Regions from separate parts of the Moritella sp. 24 genome, predicted to be linked through region 4. Evidence: predicted binding sites of a transcription regulator. Region 4 holds the regulator's gene; each other region holds the start of a gene.
The links. The regulator sigma-54, encoded in region 4, starts transcription at its own class of promoters, with help from an activator protein. The targets are predictions, from matches to a motif close to GTTGGCACGNNNNTNGNNT.
Positions count from the first base shown of each region.

Region 1 (6,174 bases), 620 kb from region 4:
CGGTATGCAAATTAAAATTACTCGTCAAGAAATCGGTCAAATCGTTGGTTGTTCACGTGAAACTGTTGGCCGTATTTTGAAGATGCTTGAAGAGCAAGAGCTTATTTCAGCTCACGGTAAAACGATTGTTGTATTTGGCACTCGCTAATCCAACTCGTTTACTAAGATAATAAAACGACGTCTGATATGTGATAAACAAATCAGACGTCGTTTTCGTTTATCGCTCTATATAAACACCGCCACACAGATATTATATTACCGACACATATATCAACATTAAATCACTATAAAGCCTAACAAGGTATGTTATAGGCGTACTCAGGCTATAATATTAGTCAACCCAAGCTTCAGCGCTCTCAATAGTCCGACTAATATACGATAACCCGTATTGAATAAACCACAACATCAAAACCAATGGCGCTATTTACAGAGTTAATTCGCCTTATAGCACGCGATTTAAAATCATACTGGAATTAAACTGATAGCCACTTTTTGATAGCAAGATTAAGTTTTTCCATACCAGCAGAAATATCTTCTTCAGGAATATTTAAAGCAGGTGTAAAACGTAATACATTCGCGCCAGCCACTAATATTAGCAACCCTTCTTCAGCCGCCTTATTCATAATCGTAATGGCCTGACCTTGATATTTTTCAGTTAGCTCAGCACCTAACAGTAAACCTTCACCACGGATATCCGAGAAAATAGCATATTGCTCATTAAGCTGCCCTAATGCATTTCTGAATATGATTGATTTAGCCTTAACCCCAGCTAAGAAAGCATGGTCATTAACAGTATCAACAACAACTTCAGCAATACTGCAAGCAAGTGGATTACCACCATACGTACTACCATGTGTACCAACACTAAAACTATTTGCAATATCCGTTGTCGTTAACATCGCGGCAATAGGGAAACCGGCACCGAGGCCTTTCGCTGACGTTAAAATATCTGGCTTGATATCGGTATGCTGATAAGCATAAAAACTCCCCGTACGCCCCACGCCAGTCTGTACTTCATCAAATATTAACAGCGCATTATATTTATCACACAGAGCACGAACAGCAATTAAGAACTGTTGGTTAGAAGAGTTAATCCCTCCCTCCCCCTGTAAAGGTTCCATCATTACTGCACATGTTTTATCGCTAATTAATGCTTCAAATGCGCTAAGGTCATTAAAATCGATGTGTTCAATAGCACCAGGCTTAGGACCAAAACCGTCAGAGTAGGTCGCTTGTCCGCCTACCGTCACAGTAAAGAATGTACGGCCATGGAAGCCCTTGTTAAACGCGATAATCTGATCTTTACCTTCACCAAATTTATTTAATGCATAACGACGCGCTAATTTTAGTGCAGCTTCATTTGCTTCGGCACCTGAGTTTGCAAAAAAAACCTTATCAGCAAAAGTTGAATTAACCAGTTTTGTCGCAAGCCTTAATGCAGGCTCATTTGTCAGTAAATTACTCACGTGCCATAATTTTTGACTTTGTTTTTGCAGAGTATCAACTAAAGGAGGGTAACAATGACCTAAACAGCTAACAGCAATACCTGCAGCAAAATCAATGTATTCTTTATCATCTTGATCCCAAACTCGTGAGCCTTGACCTCGAACAGGGATCATTGCTGCTGGTGCGTAGTTCGGAACCATTACATTATCAAAATCTTCCCGAGTAACACCTGTTACGTTATTGGCCATATCCCTTCCCTCTTAATAAATATCAATATCTAAATATATCAACCCATCACCCTGATGAATATATATTCAATAATTATAAATAATAAGTCACAGGTCAAGTCCTATATGTAATAACGTAGCAGAAACGTTAGTAATTTTTGAAATAGGGTTAATTTCCTAGGAGAAAATTATTTAATAAATCTTTCCCTTGCTCGGTTAAAATACTCTCAGGATGGAACTGTACACCTTCTAGCGCAAGAGACTTATGCTTGAATGCCATGATTTCCTCAAATTCACCATTACAATCTTCCGTCCAAGCTGTAATTTCAAACTCGTCATTTAATGTTGGAGCTTCAACAATTAAAGAATGATAGCGCGTCACTGTTAAAGGGTTATTTAATCCAGAAAAAACGCCTTTACCTACATGCTGTATTTGAGATGTTTTACCGTGCATCACTTTTTTAGCTTTTACCACATTTGCCCCAAATACTTGCGCAATCGACTGATGACCAAGGCAAACACCTAAAATTGGTATTTTCCCTGAAAATTGTTCGATAACAGATAGTGAAATACCGGCATCGTTTGGCGTGCAAGGTCCAGGTGAAATAACTAGGTAATCAGGTGAAAGTGCAGATATTTGCTCCAGTGAAATGTCGTCATTACGTTTAACGATAACCTCTTGGCCAAGTTCTGAGAAATATTGAAATAAATTAAACGTAAAACTATCGTAATTATCGATAATAAGTAACATGAAAGATTAAAATTCTAATGAGGAAACTGAGTAAATAATATCATAGCTAGAAATTGGTTTCTAATAGAGTAGCGTCGTAATATCGCTACACCAATTTCATATTATTTATATTTTGTAGAAACAAACAAAAAGCTCAGCAAATGCTGAGCTTTTATTATTTAATCACTAATGTGAAATATATTTATTTAACTGATACAAACTCAGGGTAAGCATCAATACCACAATCAGCCATATCCATACCAGTGATCTCTTCTTCTTCACTAACACGAATGCCCATTGTTGCTTTCAATACAGCCCACACTAAGATACTTGCCGCAAATACCCATGCAAAGATAATAGCTGCACCATATAACTGAGCACCAAATGTTGCATCGCCATTACTAAATGGAACAACCATTAGACCAAATAGACCACACACACCATGAACAGAGATAGCACCTACTGGATCATCGATTTTAGCTTTATCCAATGCAACGATACTGAACACAACTAATACACCGCCTAAACCACCTAATAATGTTGCAAATGCCGGTGCAGGGCTAAGCGGGTCAGCAGTAATCGTTACCAGACCAGCTAACGCGCCATTAAGCACCATTGTTAAGTCTGCTTTACCCCACATAATTTTAGTGATAAGTAATGCGGCAACAGCACCTGCAGCTGCTGCTGCGTTTGTATTTAGGAAAATTTGACCAACAGCCGTTGCATTTTCAGCATCTGATAATAACAGCTGTGAACCACCATTAAAGCCAAACCAACCCATCCATAAGATAAATGCACCTAATGTTGCTAATGGCATATTTGAACCTGGAATTGGATAAATCTCACCATTTTTACCATATTTACCCTTACGAGCACCCAGTAAAAGTACCGCAGCTAATGCAGCAGCTGCACCGGCCATGTGAACAATACCCGAACCCGCGAAATCAGAGAAACCAGCTTCAGATAAGAAACCACCACCCCAAGTCCAATAACCTTCAATCGGATAAATAACACCTGTTAAAACAACAGTGAAAGCAAGGAAAGCCCATAATTTCATACGTTCAGCAACCGCACCAGATACAATAGACATTGCAGTCGCAACAAATACTACCTGGAAGAAGAAATCTGATTCTAATGAATGATCAGCGCCTTCAGATTGTGTACCAATTAAAGAACCAAATGATGGGATGATACCGCCTTCTGCGTTATCCACATACATGATATTGTAACCAACTAATAAAAACATGATACATGCGATTGAATAAAGCACGACGTTTTTCGTTAGAATTTCAGTTGTATTTTTAGATCGAACCAGACCTGCTTCTAGCATAGCAAAACCAGCTGCCATCCACATGACAAGTACACCTGACATTAAAAAATAAAAAGTATCGAGTGCGAAACGCAACTCAGTAACTGTAGTTGTTAGCTCTTGCATAATTTATTTCCCTTAAATTGCTTCTGAGTCCATTTCGCCCGTACGAATACGCACAACTTGTTTTAAATCGTAAACAAAAATCTTACCATCACCAATTTTCCCGGTATAAGCAGCACTATTAATAGCTTCAATGAGGCGATCAACATTTTCGCTCTGCGTTGCAATTTCTAACTTAACTTTAGGTAAGAAATCAACTTGATATTCTGCACCGCGATATAATTCGGTATGTCCCTTCTGACGACCAAAGCCTTTTACTTCAGTAACTGTTAATCCTTCAACACCGATATCTGCGACTGCTTCACGAACATCATCGAGTTTAAATGGTTTAATGATTGCGCTTATTAGCTTCATAAATAGCTCCTTGCCTGAGTATATTGAATAACTATATGATTAAACTTAATTCAACCTCCGTGCCAACAATTTAAAACAAATAAATTCATATACTTACACGTAACACAGCGATTACATACATCAAAGAAGCACTTATTTGGTGCAAGAGTCACATGATTAATTCCAATTTAGTGCAGTTTGTTAAATTAATGTTATCAAATTTGAATTGAGAGCTTAATCTCAAATTTAATAACTTCTCATATCTTAAATTTATGTAAGACATCAACTAATTTCAATGCCTAATAACCACTACCTAATAGGTAATCACCAGTCTAAAGAATGAATCTTGAGAATCATCAATTAAAAATCACCTCAATCATCGATATAAAAACAATTCTGTTAGATTACGAAGGGTTGTGTACTAAAATAAAATTGGTACTTTTTATAATCAATAATAATGATAGTGTGCTTCCAAGCTGAGTAACTAAGATGGATCTGTTACTTTAAATCTCAATTCATGGAAGATATACAATGAAGAAACTACTACTCATAGCACTATTATCAAACCTCACAGCCTGTGGTTCTGAAGACGTATTTGATAATAAAGATGAACAAATAGATATTAATTATGCGGTTACATTCTCAGCTGAACCTTACGACATTGCCTCTCCGGTTTATAAATTTACAGCTATCTATACTGAAAATGATATCGTTCAGTCCGCAGATAATCTAATATTTGACTGGTCAATAAGTTTAGAGACCGAAGGGGAAATAACCTCACTTTACCCGGAACAATCGACTCAGTATCAATTTACAGATACAGCGACATATAAAGTAAAGTTAACACTAATAAACGATACCGGTGAACAACTTGCCAAATTTTCAAGAAATATAGAAATCACTGCAGATGATATTGCCACAGGTCCAGTTCTTCCAAAAGCTGTCATAGATATTACGAATAGAAGAACTTCAACATATGTCTTTAACAGTAATTTATCTAGCTATAGCCAAGGCCCTCTATCTATATTTTCTTGGATTATTGAAGGTGAGGAATTTTCAGGTTCTGAAATCAGTCATAACTTCACAAAAATGGGTCCGCAAGAAGTACACTTAAAAGTTACTGCGGAGGATCTAACTCAAGCAACAACAATGACAAGCGTTTTCGTTGTAAATGAAACGACAACACCTATTGCAGAGTTTAATTATACAAAAGACAAACTTGAGGTTAATTTCAATGCCGCAGAAAGCTCAAACCAGAGCAGTGACATAACATCTTATCAATGGGACTTCGGTAATGGTGATACAGCATCAAACATATATACATCAACAACTTATTCTGCGGAAGGACCTTACGACATAACTCTTACAGTGATAAGCACCGAAGGTGTTACAAGTACAAAGACAAAGACAATTAATGTTTATGAAGAAGCGTCCTACGTCACCTGCGATGTATTAACGACCTCAAGTTCAATTTTCAAAAGCACCGATGAAGGTCAATGCTTTAGCACTTCACCTATCACAACGAATATAGCTGCAAAAACGTGGTGTAGTGAAAAAGTTAAACAGTACAAAGATGGTCTACCTTTCTACCGTATAACACCGACATTAACTTGGCAAATCAGACAGCAAGGCAACAATGAGTGCTCATAACACCAAGTAACAAACTCAATTTTTAATACCTATCACACAGCCTGTTCATTCGAACTAGGCTGTTTGAATCAAAGTGAAGCTATAATTCGAACCCCTCTCCCTGTTACGAACTAATAAGCTTACTAATAATAATTAATAATACTGTTGAGCTACTGGTTCAACATATTTTTATAAACTCAAATTTCAGGCATAAAAAAAGCCTGAATCGTAAGATTCAGGCTTTTTTTATTTGTTGGCGGAGCGGACGGGACTCGAACCCGCGACCCCCGGCGTGACAGGCCGGTATTCTAACCAACTGAACTACCGCTCCGCACAATCTGTGCTGATATTATCAGTCTAAATTATAGTCTTTCGAC
Region 1 covers NZ_CP056123.1:374,797-380,970, reverse strand. Annotated here, with positions in the region: gene crp (cAMP-activated global transcriptional regulator CRP) at 1-148, shown strand, start outside; gene HWV00_RS01745 (aspartate aminotransferase family protein) at 474-1,694, opposite strand; gene HWV00_RS01740 (aminodeoxychorismate/anthranilate synthase component II) at 1,843-2,424, opposite strand; gene HWV00_RS01735 (ammonium transporter) at 2,606-3,838, opposite strand; gene glnK (P-II family nitrogen regulator) at 3,851-4,189, opposite strand; gene HWV00_RS01725 (PKD domain-containing protein) at 4,700-5,818, shown strand; tRNA gene HWV00_RS01720 (tRNA-Asp) at 6,052-6,128, opposite strand.
Region 1: glnK (P-II family nitrogen regulator) is a predicted target of sigma-54. The motif match lies at 4,238-4,256, and genes of this name have one in related genera.

Region 2 (6,174 bases), 1.1 Mb from region 4:
CACCCAGTTTTTATGACCTGGATACTGTTGCAATAATGCAGGGTGGCGTAAGCTCGCTTCTTCGGCATGACCCCAGTGAATCGCACACATATCAACATGGCCTTTACTCAGCATTGCCAGACCTTGTCGTGTGCCAGTTGAGGTATAACCCACCAATGCAGTACTACCAAGTTTTTGCGCCATTTTACCCACAACCAATTGCAAGAGTGGATCATCTGAGCCTGCAATTAAGAGGCGATCATTCAGCGCGCCATTATGGCAAGATTCGAGTAGCCATTTATCCAACATCGATTTTGGAAATAACCATTTCCCCGTTACTTTGGTTGCAGGTAAATGCCCGTCATTGGCCAGTGTGTAGACCTTTTTTTCATTCAGGTCTAAATACTCTGCCACTTGTTTCACGTTCATAAACGCGGGAAAGTGTTCACTCATGCACTTTTACCAATTGGATCTTGTGACTGTGTTTTAGGTTGTGATTGAGAAAGAGCGTCTGCTTCAGGGCCTTTCACATCTAACACTAAATTAGCCATACCGTTATACACTTGGAAGCGATTTCCTTTCGCGCGCGCAACCATGGTAATACCCAGTTTTTTCGCTAAGTCGTAACCCATTTGAGTCGCACCAGAACGAGATAGCAATACAGGAATACCCATCTGCGCAACTTTAATGACCATTTCAGACGTTAAACGGCCCGTTGTATAGAAAATTTTATCTTCACCTGTTTGGCCTTTTAACCACATCTCACCAGCCAAGGTATCAACAGCGTTGTGACGACCAACATCTTCAACAAAGGATAAGATCTCAGTGTCTCTACAAACGGCGCAACCGTGTACTGCACCAGCTGCTTTATAGGTTGCGTTGTGGTGGGTTAGTGCCTCTAACAAACCATACAGTCTTGATTGGCGTAATGTGGGTTGTGGTAGTGTGACATCTTCTAGTTTTTTCATCACGTTACCAAACATCGTGCCTTGGCCACAGCCAGAGGTAACCGTTTTTTTGGTTAGCTTCTCTTCTAAGCCATCGGTGCTTTCATGGGTTATCACGGCGGCAGAGTTAGAATCCCAATCAATGATCAATGACTCAATCGCACTGATGTCTTCAATGAAGCCTTGGTTTTTTAAATACCCTAATACGAGGTCGGCTGGGCGAGCACCAAGTGTCATCACTGTCACTACTTCAACCCAGTTTAAGTAAATCGTTAAAGGATGTTCGCACGCGATCTCTTTGGTCATGGTATCGCCATACTCATCCATGATGTCAACAGTCATAGTGTGTTCAACTGAAGAGTTGGTTCTAATTATTTTTGGTAATTGCGGCATCCGAAAGTCCTACTTGTTTATATATCTATGAAGAGGTAAAGCAAGGTTCATTCCAACTTAACTATTTTATTTGCCATTATTTTATAACTTGGTCTAAATTTTGCTGAGTAGGGAAAGTTAGATAACAAATTCTAAATAATTATAAAAATAGAACAAAGGAGCATGTGTGCAACAAGCTGATGAACATAAGCGCTTAGAAAAAGACGAATCAAGTTGGCCAATCAAGTTTCGTCTTTGTTCTGAAGAGAAACAAATTGGACGCTGGACGACCTTGTCTTGGTCTATTGATAATGTTGAATTGTATGATCACAACCACACACAAGATGATGCCAGCATCGGCATTAGCTATGAGCGTGTATTAACCTTATACCGCGATGAACGGACCGATTACCGTTTTAACCTCAGCTCACAAGACCCGCATCTATTTATTGTTTGTGAAGAAAATAATGAGCAGCTATCACCGTTACTTATTACTGTCGCGCAAAGTGTCGCGAGCAGTTATATGGATGGTGACTATCAAGTGTTACATATTCAAATGCCATTACCGGTACAGGCTTGGATGGAAGCTTTTATTGGGCGTCACGGCGAACTAATTGAATTTAAAAAGAAACGTTATAAAGATAAGAAGGGACGTTCAAGTGGCAACTAACTTTTTTCAACGTTGGTCAAGTCGTTCTCTAACAGCTAAAGACAAGGCTTCAAAAGAATTACTTGATACAAATGAAGCCGCAGTCGAGTCGCTAGAGCCTGAGCTCATAATTGAACAGGTTCATGAATCTAATTCAGAATCAAATCAAGTGGATGGGCTCAGTAATGATGTTACCGATGATGCGGTAGCGAGTGATAAAGATAAGCAGAATGGTCTTGCAGATAAAAGTAGCGATGAAACACTCACGATTGCCGATGCAGATAGCGTCACTTTTGATAGTGGTGTTGCTTCATTCTTGCAGCAGGGTGTTGATAAATCAGTTAAAAAGGCAGCGTTAGCCAAACTGTTTCACTCTGACGAGTTCAATTATATCAGTGATATGGATGATCATACTGAAGACTTTTCTAATATCCCCAAACTTGATGACAGTGTCGCGAAGCAGCTACGTGGTTGGGTTAACAAGGTATTAGATGAACCAGAGCAAGACGTCGCGCTAGACCAGGAAATAGATCGAGAGTTAAATACAGAGCTAACAGAAGACCCTGAAATACAAACAGCAGAAACGTCAGTAGTGGAAGATGAGATTACTGAACCCGTCACGGAAGATTTCGAACATTCACCTAGCGCTGATGAGGTTCATCACAAAACTTATCAGCAAGATGAGACATAAAGGGACTAAAAACCTTATTTTTAATCGGGACAATTTGATGCAGGTGTGATTATTTGTAGCGACAAAATGTCTCAATTAGAAATACCCCAACTATCCTTATCTGACTTTAGCTCTTTATAAGTCATTTTATTCCGTTAAAAGTTGGTTCGGTTATTGCTCTATTAGCTACAGAAAAATACGGTGCGAATTGTACGGTAGTGCAGCCTTAAGAGCAGCGAGAATAAACTCGCAGTTTAATCGACACTGAATAGCGGTGACGAGTATACAGGAATAACAATGTTAAGAAGTATTCTAGAAACATTTACTGATAACAATGGTCAAGCACGCTTAACGGCGATTGCGGGCACGGTTGAATTATCTAACTTGATCCCACCAACGGTTTCTTACGAGAGCCGCGGGAATTTATTGATCATTGGTGCATACGATACGATCACTGCGTTAGCGCCGCAATTTGCCACGCTTAACTCTGTGACACTACTTGCGACCTCTGCGACAGAAGCGGTGAAAGCGAGCAAGGACACAAACGTATTTTTCAGTGATGACGTTATGATTAAAGGCTACCTTGGCGCGTTCGAAGTGAACTGCCGTGTAGCGGGTAGCTTACTGAATACCTATACCAACCTAGCAGAAGTCACGATCGGTGGTGATAGCTTTGATTTAGTGGTTGATATGAGCGCTGATAGCATTATCAACACCGAGATACCTGCACCCGGTTATTACCCCGTTGGCAGTGGTAAAGCAGCGATTGCAGATGTGATTGAAACTTTACCTGACATGTTAGGTACGTTTGATAAACCAAAATACTTCCGTTTAGACAATGACATTTGTGCCCATTCATCACGTGGTGTGAGTGGTTGTACACGTTGTGTTGATGCTTGTCCGGCGGGTGCATTATCAAGTAATGGTCATGCTATCGAAATAAACCCGTTCTTATGTCAGGGCGTAGGTACATGCGCAACCGCGTGTCCGACAGAAGCTATTACTTACGCATTACCTGAGGCTGAAAAGACGCAGAACTTTATCTACCGTTTATTAAACAGCTATCAAATGGCGGGTGGTGAGAAGCCGACGATTTTATTCTTTGGTCATCGAGATGAAGAGGCGCTCGCAGCGCAATTGCCTTCATTACCGTCGAATGTGATCCCGATAGCATTGGAAGAGTTAGCGACTGTGGGGGTCGATACTTGGTTTAGCGCGTTGGTTTACGGTGCGCACCAAGTACTGCTTGCAACGAATATCGCTTACCTCCCTGCAACGATTGATCGTGTATTAAAAGATGAATTAGGTATCGCCAATAACTTCTTAACGGAACTTGGTTTTGAAGCTGACCGTATTTGCTTATTCGATCTTAATAAAGCAGCTGACTTTGTCGTGTTCCCAGCCTCTTTATTACCTGTTGCTGATAATAAGATCGCAGTGATGGATAGCGGTGTATTAGCCGAACAATTATCAGGGACTAAGCGTGAAAAACTATTTAGTGCATTAGATCGATTACACGTACAAAGCACGGTTAAGCCGACACAGTCTGACGTACCAGAAAATGCACCTTACGGTAGCGTTGAATGTAAAACTGATGATTGCACCTTATGCATGGGCTGTGTAGCAGTATGTCCAACACGCGCATTACACGCAGTGGGTGGTCGTCCCGGTTTACAGTTTAAAGAGCAAGATTGTGTGCAGTGTGGCTTATGTGAAAAAGCCTGCCCAGAGCAAGTCATCAGCTTAAAACCTGGACTTAATTGGGATGCTGAAAATCGCCAAAGTGCAGTGATGATCCACGAAGAAGAAGCGGCTTGTTGTTTAAGTTGCGGTAAAGCATTTGCGCCAGCCTCAATGATTAAAATGCTGACCGAGAAATTACAAGGTCATTCACAATTTCAGGGTGATGCTATTCGCCGTTTATCTATGTGTGAAGACTGTCGTGTACGCGATATTTTTTCTGACATGGCTGATGATCCAACAAGTCAGTTGCGAGTGTAAAACGAAATGATGGAAACACAAAACATGTCACAGCCAATTGCTGAAGAAACTACATTACGTATCGATATCTATAGCTTGCTTGCTCACTTATTACGTAAGGCTCCCGACGCTGACGTGATTGATTGGTTAGCGAATTTAGATGTAGATGCACCGAATGAGTTGATTCAAACCACGGGTATGTCAGCGGCTTGGCCGTTATTAAAACTCGCGTCACAAAAGACGTTATTAACCGCAGTGGAAGATGAATATCAAGATCTGTTTATTGGTATTGGCCACGGTGAGATCGTGCCGTTTGGCTCTTGGTTCCTGACTGGTTCACTAATGGAAATGCCATTAGCGCATTTACGCCATGATTTGAAAAAACTGGGATTTCAACGTGACGAATCGGTGAAAGAACCAGAAGACCATATTGCGGCATTGCTCGAAGTCATGACGATGCTTGTCGCAGAAAATAATCACAAGGTACAAGCCGAGTTTTTCAATCGTCATATCGATACTTGGTTTGAACGCTTTTGTCAGGATTTAAAGGTAGCTAAAAACGCCGTGTTTTATAGCGCTGTTGCAGAGCTCGCCTTGCAATTTTTAAGCATTGAAAAAATACGTTTTATCGACGTAAAAAAATAATAACGATAGAGGATCAAACTGGATGAGTAAACAAAATAAGCCGGATGAAAACCGCCGCCAATTATTAAAAAATATTGGTTTAGGTGTTGCGGCAGGTGCAATTGCGACAGGTGTATCAACCTCAGCAAATGCGTCTATCGATACGCAAAGTCAGCAAGATAAACAGGAAAAGACAACAGGTTACCATGAAACTCAACACATTCGTGATTACTACGATTCTCTATAAGCGGAGCTCTAAATGAAATTAACTAAACGTTCCGATACGGTCAACAAGGACGAAAAACAACTGGGTATTTCGCGCCGTTCGTTTATGCGTAACTCTTCAATTGCTGCCGCTGGTGGTGCTGTTGGCGTTGGTATGTTCGCACCCGGCATGATGAAAAAAGCCGAAGCGAAATCTGTTGATCCTGAATCGCCAGTTGAAATCAAACGTACGATTTGTTCTCACTGTTCAGTAGGCTGCGGTATTTATGCTGAAGTGCAAGAGGGTGTATGGACAGGTCAAGAACCTGCATTTGATCACCCGTTTAATGCGGGTGGACATTGCGCTAAAGGTGCAGCACTTCGTGAACATGGTCATGGTGCGAAACGTCTTAAATATCCAATGAAACTGGTTAACGGTAAATGGATAAAAATGAGCTGGGAAACCGCGCTTGAAGAAGTCAGCCAGCAAGTACTTAAGATCCGTGAAGAATCAGGTCCAGACTCGGTTTATTGGTTAGGCTCTGCAAAGCATAACAACGAGCAAGCATATTTATTCCGTAAAATGGTATCGATGTGGGGCACGAATAATGTCGATCACCAAGCCCGTATTTGTCACTCTACAACTGTAGCTGGTGTAGCAAATACGTGGGGTTATGGTGCGATGACTAACTCGCTAAATGATATGCATAATTGTAAATCAATTTTGTTTATCGGCTCAAACCCTGCTG
Region 2 covers NZ_CP056123.1:816,289-822,462, forward strand. Annotated here, with positions in the region: gene HWV00_RS03840 (helix-turn-helix transcriptional regulator) at 1-432, opposite strand, end outside; gene HWV00_RS03845 (formate dehydrogenase accessory sulfurtransferase FdhD) at 429-1,319, opposite strand; gene HWV00_RS03850 (DUF3305 domain-containing protein) at 1,486-1,968, shown strand; gene HWV00_RS03855 (DUF3306 domain-containing protein) at 1,958-2,638, shown strand; gene HWV00_RS03860 (4Fe-4S dicluster domain-containing protein) at 2,915-4,618, shown strand; gene HWV00_RS03865 (molecular chaperone) at 4,643-5,242, shown strand; gene HWV00_RS03870 (twin-arginine translocation signal domain-containing protein) at 5,265-5,468, shown strand; gene HWV00_RS03875 (formate dehydrogenase subunit alpha) at 5,481-6,174, shown strand, end outside.
Region 2: HWV00_RS03845 (formate dehydrogenase accessory sulfurtransferase FdhD) is a predicted target of sigma-54. The motif match lies at 1,358-1,376, and genes of this name have one in related genera.

Region 3 (6,174 bases), 800 kb from region 4:
GCCAGATGCCAAGGATGATACGTTCCACGGTATGGATTTCGTTAATATGTACGCGATGGCTGTGAACGAAGAGAACGCCGCTGGCGGGCGAGTTGTGACGGCTCCGACAAATGGTGCTGCGGGTATAATTCCTGCGGTAATGTATTTTTATGATCAGTTCGTGAGTCCATTAACGGAAGATAAAATTAAAACCTATCTACTGACGTGTGCAGCCATTGGGACTCTATATAAGAAAAATGCATCTATTTCTGGCGCAGAAGTTGGTTGTCAGGGTGAAGTTGGTGTCGCTTGTTCGATGGCTGCTGCTGGGTTAACGGCAATAAGAGGTGGAACGTTAGACCAAGTTGAACATGCTGCCGAAATAGGTATGGAGCATAATTTGGGATTGACTTGTGATCCAGTGGCTGGCTTGGTTCAGATCCCCTGTATTGAGCGTAATGCGATTGGTGCTGTGAAAGCGATTAATGCGTCGCGTATGGCGCGCATGGGCAGTGGCGATCATAAGGTATCACTTGATCAAGTGATTAAGACCATGAAGGCGACAGGGGATGATATGAAAAATAAATATAAAGAGACGTCTAGAGGAGGATTAGCGATAAATGTAACGGTTTGTTAGTGATTAAACGTGCATTAAGCGCTGAATGTTATGATTTGAAGGTCATACCAAGGGTAGAAAATGATCCGCGAGTACGGCCTAATTTATCATAGGTTATATTGTTACGAGAGCGGCTACGAATAATGGTGTCGGTTAGTCGCTTGGTGTTGCGTAAATTGAGCTCAATCAGTTTACCGTTGACATCATTAAGCTCTTGGCACTCTCTGATATCAGCTTCAATTTGTTGTTTTTGCGATAGGTAGGTAGTCAGTAATTCTGCCGCATCTGTATGCTGGCCAATTTTTACATCGAGCTCGGCAATTTGCATTATTTTTTGTTGCTTATCTTGACTGAGCTTTTCTAGGGCTGTGACATTGCGTGACTCTAACGCTGATTTTTCAGCCGTTAATAGAGCCAATAATTGTTCTACATAAGATGTTTGTAGAACGAGTAATTCGGGCAATGTAGTCAATATCATCTGTATCTATAGCACTCGGTTAAGCAAGTAAGTTTTCGAAATTAGACATATTCTTTGCTAGCTTGTTAGCATCAACTTGATAGCTACCGTCAGCAATGGCTTTTTTCAAACTTTCTACTTTTGACTCGTTAACAGGCGTACCTTGAGCTAAATCATGTTCCATAGCGGTCAAACTTTTGGCTTGTGATGTAATATTAACCGAGTCACTTTGCGCTGTACGTTGCGGTGAAGTTTGAGCTACATTACCAGTTTGAACACTGGTTTTTTGCTGCGTACTTCTTGCTTGATCAAGCTGGTGACTACGATTATTTAAATTGGTTAAATTTATGGCCATTCTTCTACCTATTGATTTGTAAACAGGTGTACTAAAAGATTATCGACTTATAACAATAATACTTTAGTAAAATTTAATAGTTTATTTGGATGACGCCTGCGGCTTGAACAGTACCCGAAACGATTCGATTCGATTTACGGTTACGGACATTAATTTTGTCACCCAGAATACCGTTAGCCAATGCTACACCATCAGTTTTTACGGTTAGATTTCCCACTGAACTAGTAATTGTAACGCTTTCGCTTTTACACACAAGACAAATATCCCGTGTTGAGATCATTTGTTCATTGGACAGTTGTCGTTTTAAGCGTGCTTTATTGACAAAACTTAAATCTGAAATATAGCCTGAGCGTAAAAAAACACGGTTCATATATTCTATTTTAGTATTGTTTTTCGTTAATAGGCTACCTTTTGATAAAGGTCGGCTGCTCACCACGACAGGAACTAGACGAATAATCTTCACTGGCACGTGCAGTTGCCAGTTTTTAGCATTACTGCATCGTATTCTTACGGTTGCTGCACGTTGTAAGCTTTTATTACCAACTAACTCGGCGGACATATTACCTTCACACTGAGTTACTGCTATTCTGCGGTCAATTTTTGTTACTTCAATGCTTACCCTTTCATTCTGAGAGCTAAGTAGTTGCGCTTTGATAAAAGATTCCGCAAACTCTTCAATCGCCTGATGTTTATCTGTGGCTGCGAGCGCTAGTGGCAAATAGCTCAGTAAACTTAAGCAATAGAAAAGCGAGAATGATAAAATATATTTAAGCATTTAGGTTTCTAAGCCGATATAAAATGAAACGTTACGTATAAAGTGAATTAAGAGCCAAGTTTTTGACTACTTTATGTCGTAAGCGACAATATAAATGAATAATACAGTGGTAAAGCAATATTCAAGCCACGTTGATAATAAGTTACATTTACCTGAGGATGGATAATGGCAGGATTACTCGATACGGTCAATCAGCGCACACAGCTGGTAGGACAAAACCGTCTGGAATTACTTATGTTTCGCTTAAACGGGCGTCAGCGTTTTGGTATCAATGTATTTAAAGTGAAAGAAGTATTGCAATGTCCGCCATTAACTATTCTACCTAAGCTTAATAGTGTCGTCCGTGGTGTTGCACATATACGTGGAAATACAATTTCTGTGATCGATTTGAGTTTAGCGACGGGTGGTCGTCCAATTCAAGATTTGAGCAAAGCGTTTATTATTATTTCTGAATATAATCGTTCAGTGCAGGGCTTTTTAGTATCAAGTGTTGAACGTATTATTAATATTAACTGGGAATCAATTTTACCACCGCCAAAAGGAACGGGGCGATTCAGTTATTTAACAGCTGTTACTGAAGTGGATAATGAATTGGTTGAAGTACTTGATGTTGAAAAAATTCTGCATGAAGTAGCGCCAGTAAAAATGGAAATTAGTGAGGAAGTGCTAGAAACGGCTAGCGAGATTGATAAATCTGCGATTGAGAAAGTGATTCTTGTGGTTGATGACTCAAGCGTTGCGCGTAATCAAATTAAGAAAGCGGTGTCTGATCTTGGTTTTAAAATCGTGTTGGCAAAAGATGGCCGTGATGGTTTAAATAAATTACGTGAAATGGCGCAAAATGGTCCTATTGCGGATCAAGTTGCTCTCATGATTTCTGATATCGAAATGCCAGAGATGGATGGTTACACGTTAACAGCTGAAGTACGTAATGATAAATCACTAGATGGTTTGTATATTATTCTACATACATCACTGAGTGGCGTGTTCAATCAGGCGATGGTGATTAAAGTTGGTGCTAATGATTTCATTGCTAAATTTAATCCAGATGAACTTGCTGGTGCGGTATTAAAGGCATTAAAAGTAGCAGATCCGAGTTAGAAAATTACTGTGTTAAATAAGTGTATCTTTATAATAGAAAGTTGAGTAAAAAATAGTGCAAACATTGTCAAATGAAGTCTATACCCGTTTTAGTGAATTTCTTGAAATTCAGTGCGGTATTGTATTAGGACAAAATAAACAATATTTAGTTAAAAGCCGTTTATTGCCGCTATTGGCAAAACATAAGATGGCTAATTTAACTGAGCTAGTACAAAAATCAATGACCATGTTAGCGCGTGATTTACGTAATGATGTTATTGACGCGATGACCACGAATGAAACATTGTGGTTCCGTGATATTTACCCGTTTGAATATTTGCAAACAAAGCTCTTACCTGAATTTATGAATAAAGGGTTGCCAGTTAAAATATGGTCTGCGGCATCGTCATCTGGTCAAGAACCGTTTTCAATTGCGATGTCTGCGATTGAAACACAAGAAAAACTTAAACGTTTAGTTAAACCTAATGTACAAATTGTCGGTACGGACATATCACCAACAATGATTAAACATTGTAAAGAAGGTGTTTATGATCGCTTAGCGCTTGGACGAGGTCTATCCGCTGAACGTAAGCGTCAGTTTTTCACGACATTACCTGATGATAAAATGAAGGTGAATCGTGAAGTTCAGCAATTGACATCATTTCGTGAAATCAATTTGCTAGAAAGTTATGCCTTACTCGGTAAGTTCGATATTATTTTTTGTCGTAATGTACTAATTTACTTTTCGCCAAAAATTAAAAGTCAGATTCTTAATCAATTTGCAGCGTCATTAAAACCGGGTGGTTACTTATTTTTAGGTGCGTCAGAATCGTTGACAGGCCTAACTGATAAGTTTGAAATGATCCGTTGTAATCCGGGTATTGTATATAAACTAAAATAATCTACTTAGCGGTGAGTTATCGTCATTATTCAAGTGTTTGTTTATTGGCGGTAACTTATCGATCTATACCGTCAAAAAAACTACTCCTCTTTATTATTCTTATCATTACACTCTTTATATCTAAACTCAGTCATTTAGTGCCATTAATTTAAATTAACGCCAAAGTCGTAACGCGTTGTTTTAAATTGTTTTTATTCGAAATTTAAAATGGCGAGATAATATCTGAGTATTGTTTTTAATTTTGGCACACATGTTGCTTTTATCATTTGTATCATCGTAATCATCATGCGATTGGTTACGATATAAATGTTTAGGAGGCGTTCATGGCTATTAATTTTGATAATGCATTAGGTATACACCAATACTCTGTCGGCGTAAGAGAACGCCGTGCAGAAGTGTTAGCGAGTAATATTGCTAATGCGGATACACCTGGCTTTAAAGCAAAAGATTTAAGCTTTAAAGATGCGCTGGCAAGTGCGACGCAAGGTACTAATTTCAATTTATCAAAAACCAGTGAACGTCATATCTCAGGCGGCAGAGGCATTGCGTCTGACCTGCAATTTAGAGTCCCTAATCAACCTGATACCGGTGATGGTAATACCGTTGACGTACAAGAGGAACGTGCCAGTTTTATGCAAAACAGCATGGAATATCAGGCATCACTATCATTTCTAAGCAGTAAAATTCAAACTATGCGCAAGGCAATTAAAGGACAATAATTATGAGCTTATTTCGAGTCTTTGACGTTGCCGGTTCGGCAATGAGTGCACAATCAGTTCGTTTAAATACAACTGCAAGTAATCTTGCTAATGCAAATAGTGTGAGTAGTAGTGCTGGTGAAACCTATAAAGCACGCTATCCCGTTTTCCAAGCACAATTAGATCAAGCCAATGCAGCTCAAAATGAAGCAGTTGGCGTGAATGTTGCAGGGATTGTAGAGAGTGATGCTCCATTGGTTAATGAATTTAATCCGAATCATCCATTAGCTGACGAAGATGGTTATGTATATCGTCCGAATGTAAACGTAATGGAAGAGATGGCAAATATGATTAGCGCATCTCGTTCATACCAGACTAACGTGCAAATAGCTGATTCAGCAAAGAAAATGTTGAGTAAGACATTGGCGTTAGGTCAGGGTTCATAGAGGGTATTTGGTTGTGACGACAATTAACAACAATAATAATATAGCTGATTTTAGTAGTCAGTTTAAGACTGAAAAAAAGGATGCGGCAGAGCAGGCGGCAGAAACTACCCGCAAAGAGCTTGGCCAAGAAGACTTTTTTTCGTTACTAACACAAGAACTTGCTTATCAAGACCCGTTTAAGCCTGTAGAAAACTCAGACATGGTCGCGCAGATGGCATCTTTTACCACTGCTGATGGTATTGCTAATATGGATAGCAAGTTTGAGCAGTTAAACACGATCATGAGTTCGAATCAGGCTTTACAAGCATCTGGTCTTGTTGGCACTAAGGTATTAGCGCCTGCATCATCGGCATTCCTATCTGCAGGTGAAAATGTGTCTGGTCGAATAGACCTGCCTCAGGATGCACCTAATATGCGTTTACAAATCGCTAACCAAGTTGGTGAAGTTGTTAAACTGATTGATATGGGTGAGCAAAAAGGCGGTGCGGTTGCCTTTGATTGGGATGGCACTGATATGAACGGCAATAAAGTAGCGGAAGGAAGTTACCGCTTGAAAGCATCTGCATCGATAGACGGCAATGCACAAGATCTTAAGATATCAAGTTTCCAGCATGTTGAAAGCGTTAACATCGGTAATACGGGTGGCGGTATTATGCTGAACTTAAAAGGTATGGGTAGCCTACCACTAAGTCAAGCAACAGAAGTTGCGGCTAAAACTTACTAAATTATATTGAATAAAAAGGAAGTCATATGTCATTTAACATCGCCTTGAGTGGGATCAACGCTGCTCAGAAAGACCTTAATACAACGGCAAATAATATTGCCAACGTTAATACAACAGGTTTTAAAGAGTCTCGCGCTGAGTTT
Region 3 covers NZ_CP056123.1:3,600,449-3,606,622, reverse strand. Annotated here, with positions in the region: gene HWV00_RS16075 (L-serine ammonia-lyase) at 1-616, shown strand, start outside; gene HWV00_RS16070 (flagella synthesis protein FlgN) at 645-1,073, opposite strand; gene flgM (flagellar biosynthesis anti-sigma factor FlgM) at 1,093-1,407, opposite strand; gene flgA (flagellar basal body P-ring formation chaperone FlgA) at 1,481-2,182, opposite strand; gene HWV00_RS16055 (chemotaxis protein CheV) at 2,348-3,283, shown strand; gene HWV00_RS16050 (protein-glutamate O-methyltransferase CheR) at 3,339-4,163, shown strand; gene flgB (flagellar basal body rod protein FlgB) at 4,487-4,882, shown strand; gene flgC (flagellar basal body rod protein FlgC) at 4,885-5,307, shown strand; gene HWV00_RS16035 (flagellar hook assembly protein FlgD) at 5,321-6,031, shown strand; gene flgE (flagellar hook protein FlgE) at 6,058-6,174, shown strand, end outside.
Region 3: flgB (flagellar basal body rod protein FlgB) is a predicted target of sigma-54. The motif match lies at 4,404-4,422, and genes of this name have one in related genera.

Region 4 (6,174 bases):
CGTGTTTAAAACCAAAAGATTGAAATACTAAGACAAGCTGATTATTTTTCTTACCTAAAATACGCTCTTTTATTTGTTCACTTAACTCATGAATATTGAGTTCAGTCGTATCGATTTTTAAATCTGCGTGTAAGGCGATTGGACGTAAGCGTTTTTCTTCTATTTCAATCGCTTGAGATAATGAAAATTCACCTTTGGTTAATGGGTGAAGTCGTCTTGTTTCACTGTAGCGTTTGATTAGAACTGATTTATTAGTATCAAGGAATAAGCTTGTTAGCTCGGTGCTCGCTTTTAGCTCCTCAATAATGTCATTTAACTCTTTCTTATCAGTCGGTAGATTACGCACATCAATACTCACCGCGACTTTTTCTGTTTTGGCGTTTAAGGTTTGTAATAGTTGTGGTAATAATTTAACAGGCAGGTTATCTACGCAGTAGTAGCCTAGATCTTCAAGTACCCGTAATGCGATTGATTTACCGGAACCTGATTGGCCACTGACTATTATTAATTTCATCTTTTATCCTCACATCTGCGTAGCTAATATATCCTAGTGTTAGTCAAAATTAGGTAGCTAATTTAAAACTGATAGCGATATAAAATAATGGGCTCATTATCCCGCAATTGATTTGGATATGATATGTTTTAATTATGTCAGAAGCATTAATACCTAAAGGAAATGTTTATTTCCTTTAGGTTATTTATTAGTGGGACTAAAAATTAATGACGGATTAATTTTTCTTTGTGCTTAATCACTTGGCGATCAAGCTTATCCATTAAGCCATCAATTGCGGCATACATGTCATTATGCTCATGTACGGCAAAGATTTCACCCCCATTTAGATGTATTTTGGCTTCTGCAATTTGGAGTAGTTTTTCGACATTTAAAATCACATGGATATTGTTAATGTGATCGAAATGTCGTTCTAATTTGGAAAACTTGCTATCAACGTAATCTTTCAGTGAATCTGTAATGTCTACATGTCTACCTGTTAAATTAATTTGCATATATGTCTCCCATATGAAGGTTAGATGAGCCTTATAGCAGGCTCTTACGCTGATTAGATGGCGGTATGCTGAGCGCTTCTCGATACTTCGCAATAGTGCGTCGAGCCACTTTGATACCTTGATCAGCAAGTAAATCAGCAATCTTGCTGTCACTTAATGGTTTTATGGCATTTTCTGCCGCAACCAATTTCTTAATTAATGCGCGGATAGCGGTAGATGAGCACTCACCACCGTTATCTGTACTTACATGGCTTGAAAAGAAAAACTTCAATTCAAAAATACCACGTGGTGTATGCATAAACTTCTGCGTTGTGACACGAGAAATTGTTGATTCGTGCATTTCCACTTCTTCTGCAATATCATTCAACACCATAGGTTTCATGGCTTCATCACCATATTCAAAGAAATCCATTTGGCGTTGAACAATGCATTTTGTTACTTTTAGTAACGTTTCATTACGACTTTCTAAACTTTTAATAAACCATTTTGCTTCTTGAACATGCGTACGAATAAATTGTCCATCGCTACTATTACGGTTACCCGTCGATAGGCTTGAATATTCATTGTTCACTTTTAATCTTGGCACAATGTCAGGATTTAACTCGACTATCCACTGATTATTTTTTTTCTTTACCAGAACATCAGGGATAACATAGAGTCCTTCACTTTGATCTATGGCATTTCCAGGCCTTGGTTCTAGGCTCTGGATTAATTGCATGATCTCTTTGAGTTGAGGCTCTTTTAATTTTGTTTTACGGCTTAATTGACGATAGTCTCGATTACCTAATAAATCCATATGAGATTGGATTACTTGCTGACATTCGGTTAACCAAGGCGTGTTTTTGGGTAAGTGTTGAAGTTGGATTAATAAACATTCTTGTAATGAACGTGCAGCAACACCGATGGGATCAAAATGTTGGATACGTTTTAATACCGCTTCAACTTCATCTAATTCGATCTGCTCTTCGTCACTGTCATTGGTTTCTTGATGACCTATATTGACACTCGTTAGAATATCGTCACAAGTTTGGCTAAGGTAGCCATAATTATCGATGCCATCAATAATCGCGACTGCAATTGCACGGTCAGTATCGGAGAAGGGGGTTAATTCCATTTGCCACATGAGATGTTCGTATAAGCCTTCGCTGGTTTCACCTTGGTAAACTTGGTCTAAACCATCAATACCTGCGCTACCACCGCTGTGAGTTTGCGTTTGTGGGGTATAAACATCATCCCAGTTGCTGTCGTTAGGTAGCTCATCGGGCATTGAGTCGCTATTAAGCGCATCGCTCACTTCTATTTGGCTGGTATCAGTAATTGAGTCAGTACTATCAGCGTTAAGTGAATCATCGTTATCACTCTCATTTGACGGAGATGTGTTGGGATCTTCTTGTTCTAGCAGCGGGTTGCTGTCTAACGCTTCTTGAATCTCTTGCTGTAACTCCAAGGTCGATAATTGTAATAATCGAATCGCTTGTTGTAGCTGTGGCGTCATTGCCAGAGATTGACTCATACGAAGTTGTAATGATGGCTTCATCTAACGACTACTCTCTCTTCCTTAATGCGGCTATATATCAATATCAAACTATAGTCGGAATTGATCTCCAAGGTACACTTCTTTTACTTTTTCGTTGGACAGAATTTCTTCAGAAGTACCAGATGCGATTAAATGTCCGTGGCTTACAATGTAAGAGTGCTCACATACATCAAGCGTTTCACGTACGTTATGGTCGGTAATTAACACCCCTAAACCACGATCACGTAGATGCTGAATAATCTTCTTAATATCGCCGACAGAGATAGGATCTACACCTGCAAAAGGTTCATCTAATAAAATGAACTTGGGATCAGCGGCAAGTGCTCTTGCGATCTCAACACGGCGGCGTTCACCACCGGATAAGCTCATGCCTAAACTATCGCGAATATGGGTGATATGAAATTCTTCTAACAATTCTTCTAGTTTTTCTTCACGTTCAAAACGGCTTAATTCTGTGCGAAGTTCTAAGATCGCCATAATATTTTTCGTTACTGATAAACGGCGAAAAATAGACGCTTCTTGTGGTAAATAACCGATGCCTTGTTGCGCTCGAATATGCATAGGTTCATGCGTTAATTCTTGGTCATCAATGAAGATTTGTCCATGATCTCGCTTAACCAAGCCTACAACCATGTAAAAGGTCGTTGTTTTACCCGCGCCATTAGGCCCAAGTAAACCAACAATTTGTCCTGATTCGACTTCGAGACTCACATCTGAAACAACTTTACGTTTGTTGTAGCTTTTTGCTAAGTGTGATGCTTTTAAACGCGCCATATGAATGTATTTACTCTAATTAGTTTTGTTGTTTTCAGGAGTGAAAATTGTGATCACTCGATCTGATTCATGATTTCCGCTTTCGGCTATCATTTCTTGTTTGTCGATTTGATAGATGATCTTATCACCTTTCACTTCGCTGTCGGCTTGGCGTAAACGTGCATTTGTTGATAACGTTAAACGTTTTTTACCGAGTTCATAACGGATCTCATTCGATTCAGCATTGATTTTTTTGCTGCCATCAAGCTCCTGATAAAATGTGGCAGGTTTACCTGTAGCAATCATCACTTCTGTGCCTTTTCCACCTGAACTTAATACCGTTAGCTTATCCGCTTTTATTAGTATAGTTCCTTGAGTAACAACAACATTATCATAAAATATAACGCGATTGTCTTTAATGAACACTTCTTGGCGTTTTGCATTTACGACAACATTTTCTTTAAAATCAGACTCGAGTGCGAGTGCTGAATTACTCATGAATAATGTTAATAGTAAAATTTTATATTTTTTCATCATTAGTATAAATCGCTTCAACTTGCTTAAGGATTGTCATGTATTCTTGCTTTAAATCACCTTCAAGTCCGACACCTGTTTGGTTGAATAAGGTCCCTGAAATAGTGATTAATTGATCGCTGCGTACCAAATTTTTGGCAAGTTCTAATTGTAAATAACTCGTTGTGATGACATCAATATAATCATTTTTAGCCATGTTTTTGATGACAACATTATTGCGTAGTGTTGCTATATCGTCACTGCTGAAGTTACCTTCAGTGGCTTGAATTTTCCATGTTGCTTGGGCGTTGTCATCGTAAAGAATAATAACGGGGTTGGTGAACATTGTCATGCCTAACTCACCATAATGCTCCATACTATCTGCAAAAATGCGACGTATAATTTTTCCTTCTTCACTGAATTCGACACTACGTAGGACTTGTGCGGTGAAATCAGGTTGATATTCGGTCGATGTAGCCGTTGTTGACTGTTCATCTGGCGAGAAAAATCGCCAAACACCAAGCGCGCACAGGAACAGGATAACAATGCCTACATTTTGGCGATTCATACAGACGTGCCTTGTGCTTGATCTAATATGCCTTTAGCCAATAGGATTAAGTCTGCTAATTCTCTTACTGCACCGAAACCACCGCGGATTGAGGTGCTAAAATCAGCGCCTTTTTTAACGAGAGGATGCGCATCAGCAACAGCAACACTAAGTCCGCAAAGATTCATTACCGGTAAATCAATCACATCATCGCCAATATAGCCGACATGTTCTGGAGATATGTTGAGTTCTTCAAGTAACATATTAAAGGCGATAACTTTGTTGTCTTGGCCTTGGTAGATATGTTTAACACCTAACGCTTGCATACGGTTTGCAACAATCGTGGATTGGCGACCGGTGATCACCGCAACTTCGATATCGGCATTAAGTAATGATTTTACGCCGAAACCATCGCGAGTATGAAAGGCTTTTAGTTCTTCCCCATCGTTACCCATATAAACGCGACCGTCAGAAAAGACGCCATCTATATCGCAAATGAGTAATTTTAATGTTTTTGCTTTGGTTAAGATGTCTTGTGGAATAGGACCGTATAATGTGTTGATCATTTTATAGTACACCTGCGCGTAGTAAGTCATGCATGTTGAAGGCGCCGACGGGCTCTTGTCGTTCGTTGACTACAATTAAGCCGTTAACTTTTTTATTTTCCATGACGGCAAGGGCTTCTGCAGCTAAGATATGTTCATTAATAGTAACACATCTTTTTGTCATTACTTCACTGATTGGCGTCTGGTGAATATCTATACGTGCATCTAAGATACGGCGTAAATCACCATCCGTAAAAATACCAACGAGCTTCGTTTCGTCATTCACAGCGGTCATGCCAAGCCCTTTTCGAGAGACTTCTAACAAGGCGTTAGAGATAGTTTCGCCTTGTTGTACACTCGGTACGTCATCACCTTTGTGCATAATGTCTGAAATACGTAATAATAGTTTTCTACCTAAGCTACCGCCAGGGTGAGAAAGTGCAAAGTCATTGGCGGTAAACCCTTTTGCTTCGAGTAAAGCAACCGCAATGGCATCACCCATCACCAAGCTTGCTGTTGTACTCGATGTTGGTGCTAATCCAAGTGGGCAAGCTTCTTTATCAACTTTAATACATAAATTAATTTTTGCTTCGCGTGCCATGGTTGAATTGGTGTTACCCGTCATTGAGATCACTGGTATGCTTAAGCGTTTTAATACTGGATACAACGCCAATATTTCATCAGACTCACCAGAGTTTGATAAGGCAATGACGACATCTTCACGTTCAATCATTCCGAGATCACCATGGCTTGCTTCACCGGGATGAACAAAGAAAGCTGGCGTGCCCGTACTTGCTAATGTAGCCGCAATTTTGTTGGCAATATGCCCCGATTTACCCATGCCAGTCACAATAACTTTACCTTTACAGGCGATCAGTAATTCACAAGCTGCAGTAAAGGTTACATCAATATATTGACTTAATTGCGTGATTGCAGCTGCTTCTGTTTGAATGACGTTAAGCGCGCTTTGACAATAGTTAAACTGACTCGACATGGTTATTCCCTAATAAAAATACGGTTTAATACTTAGATTAAAAAAATTAAGTATGACTAGATACTGCTAAATATAATGAATTGATACGCAACAAAACCTGCTAGCAATATGCCACCTTCAATACGGTTGATGCGACCAGGACGCCCTCTAAAACTCATTGCCATTAATAGCATCACTATGGTTGCACCTAGCATGTAGTAGAAGTCACGGCTGATAATCGCAGGGTCAATCATACCCGGTGCTAAAATACCAGGCAGCGACAATACAGCTAAGATATTGA
Region 4 covers NZ_CP056123.1:4,396,553-4,402,726, reverse strand. Annotated here, with positions in the region: gene rapZ (RNase adapter RapZ) at 1-514, opposite strand, end outside; gene hpf (ribosome hibernation promoting factor) at 718-1,005, opposite strand; gene HWV00_RS19660 (RNA polymerase factor sigma-54) at 1,037-2,542, opposite strand; gene lptB (LPS export ABC transporter ATP-binding protein) at 2,591-3,316, opposite strand; gene lptA (lipopolysaccharide transport periplasmic protein LptA) at 3,332-3,793, opposite strand; gene lptC (LPS export ABC transporter periplasmic protein LptC) at 3,816-4,376, opposite strand; gene kdsC (3-deoxy-manno-octulosonate-8-phosphatase KdsC) at 4,373-4,921, opposite strand; gene HWV00_RS19635 (KpsF/GutQ family sugar-phosphate isomerase) at 4,923-5,894, opposite strand; gene HWV00_RS19630 (calcium/sodium antiporter) at 5,951-6,174, opposite strand, start outside.